DNA from 4 places in the Pseudoalteromonas sp. CH_XMU1449-3 genome. Region 2 is predicted to be linked to each of the others. Evidence: predicted binding sites of a transcription regulator. Region 2 holds the regulator's gene; each other region holds the start of a gene.

Region 1 (3,313 bases), on a different contig from region 2:
CACTTACTTTTGCTTCAGGCGCTCTTTGTTTTGCCATTAACGCCAACAACCCTGTGCCTGTGCCAATGTCTAAAATGCCCTTAGCACCACTTAAATCAGCCCACGCCCCTAACAAAATACCATCGGTCGATACTTTCATCGCCGTGCGTGTTTGCGTTACCGTAAATTGTTTAAACACAAAGCCTGACATTTTTTCACCTTTTCATTCACCACAGCCGCGTTAACGCGTATAATTAGGCTCAATTGTCCTCTATTTATGTCACTCTATGCAATTTTCTGAATTTGATATCGATAACAAGCTGTTAAATGCCATTAATAAAATGGGTTTTGATACGCCTACCAGTATTCAACAACAGGCGATCCCTGAAGCACTTCAAGGTCGTGATATTTTGGCATCTGCCCCTACTGGTACGGGTAAAACAGCCGCGTTTTTGATCCCTGCAATTCAATACTTGCTTGATTTCCCACGTCGCGATCCTGGCTTTGCGCGCGTATTGATCATGACACCAACCCGTGAGCTTGCTTATCAAATTCATGAGCAATGTGAATTACTCGCAGCACAAACTCATCTTAAAATTGGGGTTGTAACAGGTGGTATAAACTACGGGACACACAGAGAAATTTTCGAAAGCAATAACGACATTCTCATTGCCACACCTGGGCGTTTAATGGAGTACCTTGAAACAGAGAACTTCCATGCTGAAAACGTTGAAATGCTTATTCTTGATGAAGCTGACCGCATGCTAGACATGGGCTTTCGTAAAGAAATGCTACGCATTTGTGATGAAGCACGTAACCGCCGCCAATGTTTCTTATTCTCAGCGACCCTTGAAGGTGACAGCGTTGAGTTATTTGCAGAACGTATCTTAAACGACCCTGCACTGCTTGAAGCCGAATCTTCACGCAAAGAGAAAGGCAAAATCCATCAATGGGTTCACCTTGCTGATGACTACGACCACAAGCTAAAAATGTTGGTTGAAACGTTAAATGGTGACGACATTCATAAAGCAATTGTGTTTGTTAAAACCCGTGAGCGCCTAGAAACATTAGTTGGTGAGTTAAACAACGAGGGCCTTCGTGTAGCTTGGTTACGCGGTGAAATGCCACAAGACAAGCGCATGAAAGCGATGGAGAACTTTCACTCTGGTCGCAACAATATCTTAGTTGCAACGGATGTTGCTGCTCGTGGTATTGATGTTGCTGATATCAGCCATGTTATCAACTTTGATATGCCACGTACCGCAGACGTATACGTCCACCGTATTGGACGTACTGGTCGTGCAGGTAAAAAAGGCATTGCGATTTCATTTATTGAAGCTCATGACGTGGCAATTGTTGGTAAGGTGGAGCGCTACATTGAGCAAAAATTGAAACGCCGAGTAATTAAAGGGCTTGAGCCACAGCACAAAGAAGCGAAGATCCCATCTAAAAAGAAAAAAGATCCTGTAAAAATGAAGGCAAAGAAAAAAGCCAAAGCTAAAACGAAGAAGAAGTAGTTTTAGTTTTAACTTTAACATCATTACTGTAAAAATGCCGAGCTTGTCTCGGCATTTTTGTGCCATACCCTTTTTACTTATTAACTGTGTAATTAGTTCACACTTTATTGCCCATACATCACACCAATAAAAATAAAACAATAAAATTCAACAGCTTAAATGTTGGAATAATAATTGTAACAGGTTCAGCAATAGTTCACAGCAGACTAGATTAACGAGGGAATTGTATGAGCCGCTTCAAATTAACCGTAGTACTTACTTTATTGAGTTGTATGTTTTTACTTGCTTGCGCAACGACTGTGAGCGCCAATACTAGTGTGCTAACAACAAGCACATCTGCGCAACCGCGCTTACAGCAAATGGCATTACAGAAGTTAACTCGTAACCCTAACTTTCACATTGAAAACTTACAAGTGATTGTTGAAGGTGAAACTGTTGAACTAAAAGGTATTGCAGAAACGGGCTTTCAACGCGCTTTAGCACAGAAATTTTTAGAACACAGCCAAGGTGTGATGCAGATAAAAAACAACCTTAAAGTGAGTAAGTTAAATCACTCGTCACTTTAAGGTTAGGTTTACAGAAGAGGCTTGAGATTATTCGCCACTTGCTTGTAGGTTGATGAATTTCGCAAGCTCTTCAGGTTGACCCATCAGCATTTGAATTTGCTGATTAATCTCCATCATAGTTTTACCTTCAGGTAATTTAGCTGATACTGAGAAAGATGATAAACCATTCACAAAGTTACTAATCGCTGTAGCAAGCTCTTCGCTCACTGGTACTTGCTGTAATTGCATCGCAACGACTTGCTTAAATTGCTCATGAGTCATACCTTGCGCAGTTAAGAAGCTATCAACAACCGCTTTAAGCTCACCTTCATCAGCAATCGACATATTAATGCTACGTGGCTCTAACTGAGTGAGGGCTGCCATCATCTTCGATTGCTGTTGTAACTGCTGCTCTAAAGTAAGCTGACCATCAGCTGCTTCATTTTGCATCTGGCTAACAGCGAGTGATGCTTCCATCAGCGCTGTGGTTTTAGCTAAACCAAGATTAAAGTTAACGTCAGCCACCTCATTTGCAGTCACTTTAAGAGCAAAGTCGCTATCACCTGAATCTTTATTATAATCAAGCGATGAGTCAACGTTATAGCTTGTTGATGCTAGCTTGTTATTAGAGTTTTCTGGCAGCTGCGCTAAAAATTCATCGCTAAAACGAAAGTTCTTCATAACAAAACCTGTGTGAGGCGGCACCGCATCCACTTCGTAACCCGACACATCAATACTATCGATTGTTGCAACAGGCTCATTGCTTAAACTATTTGAAACCGTGATCTCAGATAACTGCATGCTGCTATCAAAAATACTGGCTGAGATATCACTATATTTAATTTCTACACCGCTTTGGATTGATAACGCACTGATTTGCTTATCAACCACCTTTTTCACTTCCTGTGTAGCTGCGTAATTTGCGTAAGCTACGCCACCGACAGCCGCAGCAACAACCGCTGCAATAATTAACTTCTTCATTTTATTTCCTTTAATTGGTGTAAATTTTTTATCAGTGTATCAAATTGTATTTAGTTTATTAACGACAATAGCTCATGCACGGTTTTTACTGGGGTGATCTTAGCACCAAGGCCTTCCATTGATTTATGGTAATTACGATATGGAATAAAGATCTCAGTAAAACCGTGTTGCGCAGCTTCTTTAACTCGAGGTACGCCGCTGTCGATTGGTCTTACATCACCATTTAAACTTAGCTCACCCATAATACAGGTGGTACGCGGTACAACAAATTCGTTCAAGCTGCTTAAAAGT
Region 2 (3,313 bases):
CTCATTCGGCCATGTGGAATAGCAATACCTCGGCCAATGCCGGTGCTGCCTAGTTTTTCTCGGTTGAGTAAAGCATCTAGGATATCTTGTTGCGATAAATGAGGAAGCTGCTGGTGGGCCAGTTCGCTGATATATTCAAGAATTCTTTTTTTGCTATTAAAAAGGACCGCAGCTTTGCTGCAGTCCTGGTTAGTAAGTGAACTTAGTTTCATAATTTAATGTCGAGCTAATTTCTCTTTGTGTTTAATGACTTGGCGATCAAGTTTATCGATCAGTGAGTCAATGGCTGCGTACATATCTTGATGTTCTGTAGAAGCGAACAATTCGCCTCCGTTTACATGTAAAGTTGCTTCTGCTTTTTGGCTTAATTTTTCTACATCTAGAATGACATGAACATTATTAATATGGTCAAAATGCCTTTCTAGTTTTGCAAACTTGGTGTTTACATAGTCTCTTAATGAATCTGTGATTTCTACATGACGACCAGTTAAATTTAGTTGCATAAGCATTTTTCCTTCTATGTAAAACGTCTAAATCAGACTTTTACGCTGATTAGACGGAGGTATTGCTAGAGACTCACGATATTTTGCAATTGTACGTCTAGCTACTTTAATTCCTTGCTCAGCCAATATATCTGCAATTTTGCTATCACTCAATGGTTTAGCTGAGTTTTCTGCAGCGACTAACTTCTTGATTAAAGCGCGTATTGCTGTAGAAGAACACTCACCACCATTTTCGGTGCTGACATGGCTTGAGAAGAAATATTTCAACTCAAAAATACCCCGTGGGGTATGCATATATTTTTGCGTTGTTACCCGTGAAATCGTCGATTCATGCATTTCGACCATTTCAGCAACATCATTTAGCACCATCGGCTTCATTGCCTCAGGGCCATGCTCAAAGAAAGCTTGTTGTTGTTGAACGATACAGTTGGTCACTTTTAATAGCGTATCGTTACGGCTTTCTAAGCTCTTAATAAACCACTTTGCTTCTTGTAAGTGAGAGCGAATAAATTGGCTGTCGCTACTTGATTTAACAGAGCGAGACATAGCTGCATATTGGCTGTTCACTCTAATCTTTGGCATACAATCTGGGTTTAACTCGACTACCCAGCGGCCTTTTACTTTTTTTACTGATACATCAGGTATAACGTACTCAGATTCTTCGCGTACTATGCTATCCGCAGGCTTAGGATTTAAGCTGTGAATAAGCGTCATCACTTCTTTAAGCTCATTTTCTTTAAGCTTAGTCTTTTTCATCAAAGTTCGATAGTCGCGACTCGCTAATAATTCGATATGCTCAGATAAAACCATTTTAGTTTCAGCTAAATATGGCGTATCAGCATCGAATTGGCGTAACTGAATGCACAGACATTCTTGTAAACTGCGCGCGCCAATACCAACAGGATCAAATAACTGAATTCTTTTTAAGACCGCTTCGACTTCATCAAGTTCGATTTCTTCTTCATCGTTATTTTGATTAAAGCTTTCGACGATATCTTCACAGCTTACCGTTAAAATACCTGAGTCATCGATAGCTTCTACAATTGCCACAGCAATCGCTTCATCAGTAGGGCTAAATGGCGTGAGTTGCAATTGCCACATCAGGTATTCGTGAAGGGTTTCGGTTGATGCTCCCTGATAGATAGATTCATCTTCAGGCATTGGCCCTGACGATGTTGAAGGGGCGGCACTCATGTACTCATCCCAGGTAACATCCATTGCTAAGTCATCGCTGACGGTGTCTTTATTGAGAGCATCACTACTTTCTTGCTCGTACTCGCTAGGTGCTTCTTCGGCAGACGCGCTGACTTGCACATCGTCAGACTCCGCTTTTTGCTCATTCTTGCCGGTGCTTTCTTCGTTGTAATCCGCTTCTTCCACTTCAAGTAGGGGATTACTATCAAGCGCTTCTTGAATTTCTTGCTGGAGATCCAATGTACTGAGCTGCAACAAACGAATAGCTTGTTGCAGTTGTGGAGTCATTGTAAGTTGCTGGCCCATGCGCAGCTGTAATGATTGCCTCATGTATCCCTAACAATCCTTTTTAAGTTATCGATACCTGTATAAACACAGTTATCGATTTATTGTCATTGTTATAAGTCTAGCAGATGCTCTAGTCGCTGGCGTAATGGTTACAGCCTGAATTGCTCGCCTAGATATACATCGCGTACAGTTTGGTCTGCTAATACGTGCTCAGGTGTGCCTGATGCAATTAGCTCCCCATGAGAAACAATGTAGGCTTTTTCACAAACATCAAGGGTTTCTCGAACATTATGGTCAGTAATTAGTACACCGATACCACGATTTTTTAGGTGCTCAATAATTTTCTTTATATCTAACACTGAAATTGGATCAACACCAGCAAAAGGCTCATCTAAAAGGATAAATTTAGGATTAGCGGCTAATGCGCGAGCAATTTCTACACGGCGTCGCTCACCACCTGACAGCGCCATACCTTGGCTGTCACGAATGTGTTGAATACTAAACTCATCAAGTAAGCTATTGAGTGTTTCTTCGCGGGTGGTTTTATTTAGATCTTTACGAGTTTCTAAAATGGCCATCAAGTTTTGGTAAACCGTTAACTTTCGAAAAATTGACGATTCTTGTGGCAGATAGCCAATACCTAAACGCGCACGGCTATGCATTGGTAAAAGGGTGATATCGTTATCATCAATACTGATTTTACCTTTGTCGCTAGGTACTAAGCCTACAATCATATAGAAGGTCGTTGTTTTACCTGCGCCATTTGGACCAAGCAAGCCAACAATACTGCCAGCTTCAACTTCAAGACCGACATTTTTAACCACTTGGCGGCCTTTGTAGCTTTTAGCTAAAAGCTCTGCTTTTAATGTGCTCATGGTTGGCCTTTATTATCTTTTTTATTTTCAACAGGCACTAAAATAGTGTGTACACGATCTGTTGAGTTTTCGTCTTTTTCAGCACTGATCAGCTGCTGTGCCATATCATAGGTAATGCTTTTAGCTGTCACTTTTTGACCAGCTTGAGTAACTTCAGCTTCACCATTTAAGGTTAAGAAGCGTTTTGCAACATCATAACGTACTTCTTCTGCGCTAGCGCTCATTACGGTGCCATCAGTTTGCTTTTCTTCGAAGTAAGCAGGCTTACCTGTGGCAATAATTAACTCTACTGTACCTTCGGTGTCACCGCCGTGTGCTTCAAGGCGTTCAGCGGTAATACGACGATTACCATGCACGATCTCTACGTTACCTTCGAATATGCCAACGCCATCTTTTAGTTTACCTACTTGGCGATCTGAGCTAATGCTAATTTGAGCGCCTGTTTGCTCGGCA
Region 3 (3,313 bases), on a different contig from region 2:
ACGCTCTGCTATCACCCATGTTCAAATCAACATCTATGTTTAGTTCTATCTTGCTACTTAAATCAAATTGAGGAGCAATCGTTAGGTCAGCCATTGTCTCTGTTTCTACACTCGTGTCAGGAGGTGTTGTTTCTGGTGGCGGCGTGCTTGTTGTGGGTGTCTGCGTAACAGTTGTATTTACCGCTTCAGTTGAAGAGCTACCTTCACCACCGCCACCACACGCAGATAACAATAAGCTTATGATTAATAAAGTATAATGTTTCATGACTATTCTCCTCGTAGAATAACATTTGCAAGTTTTGCATTATTAAACCAAAGCGGTTTTTCTCGTCCCTCTGATTCAGCAAATGCTCTAAAGTCACTATACGCATGTGTTATATCAACACTCTCTTTTGGGTGTGCCCATGAACTGCCAATCTCCATTGCCCAAGGTAGACCAGTTTCAGTTTGGAAATAATAACTTTGAGCACTATTACTGGCATCATCAGAGTCAGTGATTGAAAATAACTGTGAATTGAATTTTTCGGTTGGTTGTTGATTCTTAATATGAACTTCCCAACCACGTGGGTTTTGTCCAACTAAAAACTCACCATGATAGTGATCTTGAGCCGCGAAAATAAATGGGTCTAAAGTATATTTTGGCGCTTCAATTGTGGTCACTCCACTTTGAAGTGAAACGGTTAAACTAAACGAAACTTTGCTGTTGGTATCACAGCCTGTTTCAGTTCTAAAATAACTACAACTTGACTGCTTATCTGCATAATCCCAAGTGTCTGGCATGATAATGAAAATAGCATCTTCAACCCCTTGTTCTAATATAGAATGTGATTGTATTTCGCCATTTATCGTTAAATTTATTGAACTTGTATCTATCTGACTTCTTAATATTCGTTTATTAACATCATCGGCTATCGTTTGATACAAACGAACTGCAAAGCCATTATGAAAATCAGCACCAATTCCAACCAACTCCCCTTCTATTTTGTAACCAATGGCCTGACCTTCTTTATCAATCAATGTAGTCCGGTAATTTACAACTAAATCGTTAAAGTCATAATCACCAGCAAAAGGCCATTGATCTTCATAGGCAAGGGTTACCCAGCCATTCTCACTTGGATATACCAAACTTCCATATGTTGTTACCGGGTAATCCTCGACTTCGCCGCCTGTTACCCCACCACTTGCGGTAATTGGGTTAGCCTCGCTGCCATCGGTTACACGAAAGCGTGCCCATGTTGCTCCCATCACTGCATCACTCGGTACATCAACCAGCACACTGTTATCACCTTGATTTAAGCTGTATTTACTTACTGTGATTTCGTCTGGATCAAACTGGAAATTTTGATCCCAATCGAACCAAGCATATAAATAACCATTATCATTAGGAGCGGTCACAATTATCTGGCTGGTAGAGCCTGCAACAAAATCAGTTAAAAATTTAACACCATCATCTGAGCTATCGACGGGTGAAGCCTGTAAATCTGCCGGAGTGTTAATATTTTCACCATCAACAACGGCTCCTAAATAAACTAAATTTGATTGGTCTTCATTAGGGTCAAACAGATGGCGGGCACCACTATCAGCAAGCGCTGTTTTATATGGCATAGGGGCATCGCCAAAGTCGATCGAGTTATCAGTTACTTTTACTTCCGCAATAGCACAGCGTGCACCATCATTTTGATTCGATGTTGGCCCTAAGGTGAACACTGCAGCGGTAGGTGTATAACCAACCACAGGGCTGGTGCTTAAATCTACTTTATGGATTTTACCGCTGCGGTTATTACTAAAATAAAACTGACCTTGCACATCAAAGTAACCTGCACCATTAGCGCCAGTATCGCCGGCTATGTCGAGGTTAGCGACAAAAGTGGGTGTCTGATTATCTAAGTTGATTTCATAAAGGTCGCCGTTTGACTCAACCGCATACAAAAGATTGCTGTGTGGATGAAAAGCAAAATCATAAATAGCTAAATTCCAGTTCGCTGAGCCTGCAACTAATTGCGCCTGATACTCGTCGGCCTCTTCTGTTAAATCAATGCCATATAGACCAAATTTAGGGTGGTATAAATAGTAAACCGCCTGATTAGTTTCACTATTCACATGAATATCACCAACATAAAAATTGGTATCTGGCAGACCATTTACAATCAAACGTTGTAAAACATAATCGTCACCAATACGTACAACACTTCTCGGGGCTTGTTTGCTAAAGCCATACATGTACTGGTCTTGATAATTAAAGCCAACCGCATTTACGCTGTCGTTATTCGCCTCTGTTGTAAAATCCAATGACGCTGCAAGCACGGTGGTTTTGGCAGAAACTAGGTCAACGCCAAACATTTGCGCAGGCGAACCTTGAATCAAAAATGCTTTACTAGGGCACTGTTCAAATGGTGCAGCACTTACAAAGCCTGTTGCAAGTGCGGTTATTAGGTAAGCGGGTATGTTACTTTTCATAATTACACTCTCCTGTGGATGTGTTATTACTCAAAGCAGTAACCATTCCAAAATATAACTCACGCTATAACAAGGTGTTATGAAAAATCAGACTGAGTATTTGCAAGATGCAAGAGGCATAGTTGCATAATGCAATTCTTTTTAGCTATAAAAGCAAATCATTCCCACTTAAAAGAATGGCATGCTAGACTAGTTAGGAATAAAAATAATAATAAACCCCACTATGAAACTTAAAGCCTCTGTAATTCTGTACTTTGCCTTATCAATGAACAGTGCTTCTGCATCAACACTGCAACAAAACATTGATGAAGCCAGAACAATCAGTGACTACCAAAAACGATATGACTATTTAAAAGCCATCGATAAAAAGCTTATTGAGTCTGCCAGCCTTGCAGAACAAGTAAGTTATAACGTTAGATTAATTCACGTTCACATACACCTCGGCCAATTTCAACAAGCGCAAACTATCATTGATGAACTTGAAGCGGGCCCAAAATACAAAAAAGACGCCCCCATTTACAGCGAGTTGTATCTAGCGAAAGCGCGGTTGGCATATAGAAAAAGTGACTTAGAAACCGCAATTTATTTATCGCAACAAAATGTCGCCCTATTTCAGCGCTTACAACTTACCCATTATGAAATTGATGCCGTGGCGAGTCTTGTCAGTGCTTATCATAATGCTGGCGAGTATCAAGCAGCCTTAAACTTGCTTGAAGTTTATATTCACGACAACAATCGCGAATTAACCTTAAAGCAAAAAGAAATGCTCTATCATGGTTATTCGCGTAATCTTGAACAGTTAGACCGCTTAACGCTTGCACTCGAATATAAGCTAAAACGCCGTGAAGTTATTCAA
Region 4 (3,313 bases), on a different contig from region 2:
GATTTCAGCGGTTGATGAAATGCTTAGTTACATCAATCAACAGCTTTAATGGGTAGGAGGCAGCATGCGTAATATTATCTTAGTCACATCGGCAGCATTAATGCTGGGTGGTTGTATGACAACGCAAAATCATCATGTGGTTCAGGATGACCCTTACTATGCGCCTATGTATCCGGAGCCAACAACAGAGCCAATGGTACCAACGGGTTCGTTGTTTGATAGTTATTCAGCAGATGACTTGTACTCAGATAAAAAGGCATTGCGCGCTGGTGATATCATCACGGTTAAATTGCAAGAATCAACGCAAGCCACCAAAGCCGCTAAAACCGAAACCGATAAAGAAACGGACGCTAGTTTAGACCCTGTTATTGGGCTTGGTGGCAATCCTGTGAATATTGGTGGTGATAGCATTCAGTTTGGTATTGGTTCTGGGGCATCGTTTAAAGGTGATTCAAAGTCTAACCAATCAAATAGCTTATTTGGTGATATTTCTGTCAATGTGATGCGTGTTTTACCTAATGGAAACTTGGTTATTCGTGGTGAAAAATGGCTTACTTTGAATACCGGTGAAGAATTTATTCGCCTTGAAGGCTTAGTTCGTCCTGAAGATGTGCAAGCAGATAACACGGTCACATCAAACCGTATTGCTAATGCGCGAATTCAATACTCAGGTAAAGGGCAAATTCAAGAAACGCAAAGTGCAGGTTGGCTGTCTCGTTTCTTTAGTAGTTCGCTTTTCCCATTTTAGAGGAATAAAGTCATGAATGGGTTTAAATACATAATCGCTCTTTGCTTAATTAGCCTGCAGTTTTCTGCACAGGCTGAGCGAGTCAAAGATGTATCTATGGTTGAGGGCGTGCGCGCAAACCAATTAGTGGGTTATGGTTTGGTTGTCGGTTTGCCAGGCACAGGTGAACAAAGCCGATTTACTCAACAAAGCTTTAAAGCCATGCTGAATGGTTTTGGTATTACTCTACCTGATAGCTTAAAACCTAAGATTAAAAATGTTGCAGCTGTGGCTGTACATGCAGAGTTACCGGCATTCAGAAAACCCGGTCAAACCATTGATATTACGGTTTCGTCTATCGGTAGTGCGGGTAGTTTACGTGGCGGTACTTTATTACAAACCTTCCTGAAAGGGGTTGATGGCAATACCTATGCGATTGCACAAGGCAGCTTAGTTGTAGGAGGTCTAGGTGCTGAAGGGGCAGACGGTAGCCGTGTAATTATTAACACACCCACAGTAGGCCGTATTCCAAACGGTGCCATTGTAGAGCGTGCTATTAAGAGCCCGTTTATGCAAGGTGACTACATTACCTTTAATTTAAATCGTCCTGATTTCACAACGGCTAAACGCTTAGAGCAAACGATTAATGATTTAGTGGGTCCTGACAGCGCTCAGGCAATCGATGCAGCTTCAGTACGAGTGTTAGCACCGCGTGATGCTTCTCAACGTGTTGCTTATTTGTCGACACTTGAAAACTTAGAGTTTAAGCCAGCAGACACAGCAGCAAAAATTATTGTGAACTCTCGCACAGGCACAATAGTGATTGGCAAAAACGTGAAGCTACAGCCTGCGGCGATTACACATGGTGGTTTAACGGTCACCATTGCTGAGCAGCAAAATGTGTCACAGCCAAATGCTTTAAGTGATGGTGAAACTACCGTTACCAATCAAAGTATTATTGATGTGAACGAAGATGATTCACGTGCTTTTGTATTTAATCCAGGTGTTAATCTTGATGATCTCGTGCGTGCAATCAATGAAGTTGGGGCCGCACCGGGTGATTTAATGGCAATCCTTGAAGCTTTAAAAGAAGCGGGGGCGATAAACGGGCAACTGGTTATCATTTAAATTAAAACGCGCTTTCGAGCGCGTTTTTTGTTTTAGTAATTCTTAAATCGTTCAGTGTATAAACATCAGCCAAAATCTTGGCTCTGAAGTTACTCCATTCCTGTATAAGTTATTAGCCATTCATTTATAAAGTTTTTTATTGGCGCAATTTTTGCATTTTAATTTTCATTATTAACTATTGTGTCAAAAAGCTGATGGATACTAATCATCTCGACAAGCAAAACTTTTTTGATTTAGGCAACTTAGACTCATTACGTCAAAATGCCTTAAAAAGTGATGCCTCTAGCGATGCGTCAAAAGAGGCGCTGAAAAAAGCGGCGGCACAATTTGAATCTATCTTCACTCAGATGCTGCTTAAAAGTATGCGTAAAGCAAATGAAGCGTTCGAAGATAAAGACAGCCCATTTAATTCAAGCGGCGTTAAATTTTTTGAAGAGATGCATGACCAACAAATGTCGGTTGAGCTTTCATCAAATGGCTCGTTGGGTCTAGCTGACTTGATTGTTCAGCAACTCTCGCCAGACGGTAAAGAGTTTACCCCAGGTTCTGTACTTAGAACGACGGCTAACTTTGATAGTGATAAACGCGCAAGCGGTGCTGTTGATAGCACTACTGAGGCTAAGGCTAAACCACAAGCTGTCGAGGATACATCAGCGAACGAGCAATCAGAAAATCGCTTTGAAGATGCTGAGTCTTTCATTAGCTCTGTTTGGGAGCACGCTAAAAATGCGGCTGAGAAAATTGGCTTAAACCCAGCTGTGATGGTTGCTCAAGCAGCACTTGAGACGGGCTGGGGTAAACACATCATCAGTAAAGCTGATGGCACAAGTAGTAACAACTTATTCAATATTAAATCGGATAGGAGCTGGCAAGGTGATAAAGCAAGCAAAGTCACGCTTGAATTTGAACAAGGTGTGCCAGTTAAAAAGCAAGCAAGTTTTCGCTCTTATCAATCGATTAAAGATAGTGTGAACGACTTTGTGGATTTTTTAAATGAAAACCCACGTTATCAAGAAGCACTTAATAATACCGCAGAACCTGCAGCCTTTTTAGATTCGTTACAAAAAGCAGGCTATGCAACTGATCCAAATTATGCCGATAAAATTAAGCAGGTATTGAAGCGCGTTGAGCTTCAAAGCGTCGCTGCTTCATTGGTACGTTAAGGAGTAGACCCTCATGTCATTTAGCTTATATGACATAGCAAATGCCGGTGTAAGAGCTAACTCTGAGCTTTTACAAACCACCAGTAAAAACATCGCCAACGTTAATACCGAGGGCTATGTACGTGAGCGTACTGAGTTCACAACCATGATCGATAACCAAGTCGGTCGTGGTGAAACGTATCGCTTACTAAATGAATTTGCACAAAAGCAATTAAATAGAGATACCTCTAATAAAGCATTCTTTGATCAGTTTGTAACTGAAGCAAGCCGTGTAGATAGCTTGTTTTCAGAAGAG

The links. The regulator sigma-54, encoded in region 2, starts transcription at its own class of promoters, with help from an activator protein. The targets are predictions, from matches to a motif close to GTTGGCACGNNNNTNGNNT.
Region 1: WA256_RS00380 (BON domain-containing protein) is a predicted target of sigma-54. The motif match lies at 1,658-1,676, and genes of this name have one in related genera.
Region 3: WA256_RS10930 (LruC domain-containing protein) is a predicted target of sigma-54. The motif match lies at 2,491-2,509, and genes of this name have one in related genera.
Region 4: flgJ (flagellar assembly peptidoglycan hydrolase FlgJ) is a predicted target of sigma-54. The motif match lies at 1,994-2,012, and genes of this name have one in related genera.

Annotation. Positions count from the first base shown of each region.
Region 1 is NZ_JAYMDY010000001.1:84,709-88,021, reverse strand. It holds gene WA256_RS00390 (tRNA1(Val) (adenine(37)-N6)-methyltransferase) at 1-190, opposite strand, end outside; gene srmB (ATP-dependent RNA helicase SrmB) at 267-1,496, shown strand; gene WA256_RS00380 (BON domain-containing protein) at 1,724-2,062, shown strand; gene WA256_RS00375 (hypothetical protein) at 2,090-3,022, opposite strand; gene radA (DNA repair protein RadA) at 3,073-3,313, opposite strand, start outside.
Region 2 is NZ_JAYMDY010000025.1:13,975-17,287, reverse strand. It holds gene ptsN (PTS IIA-like nitrogen regulatory protein PtsN) at 1-212, opposite strand, end outside; gene hpf (ribosome hibernation promoting factor) at 216-503, opposite strand; gene WA256_RS19330 (RNA polymerase factor sigma-54) at 531-2,027, opposite strand; gene lptB (LPS export ABC transporter ATP-binding protein) at 2,135-2,860, opposite strand; gene lptA (lipopolysaccharide transport periplasmic protein LptA) at 2,857-3,313, opposite strand, start outside.
Region 3 is NZ_JAYMDY010000007.1:161,762-165,074, forward strand. It holds gene WA256_RS10925 (hypothetical protein) at 1-265, opposite strand, end outside; gene WA256_RS10930 (LruC domain-containing protein) at 268-2,457, opposite strand; gene WA256_RS10935 (ATP-binding protein) at 2,681-3,313, shown strand, end outside.
Region 4 is NZ_JAYMDY010000002.1:326,201-329,513, reverse strand. It holds gene flgG (flagellar basal-body rod protein FlgG) at 1-49, shown strand, start outside; gene flgH (flagellar basal body L-ring protein FlgH) at 65-748, shown strand; gene WA256_RS04035 (flagellar basal body P-ring protein FlgI) at 761-1,855, shown strand; gene flgJ (flagellar assembly peptidoglycan hydrolase FlgJ) at 2,050-3,018, shown strand; gene flgK (flagellar hook-associated protein FlgK) at 3,032-3,313, shown strand, end outside.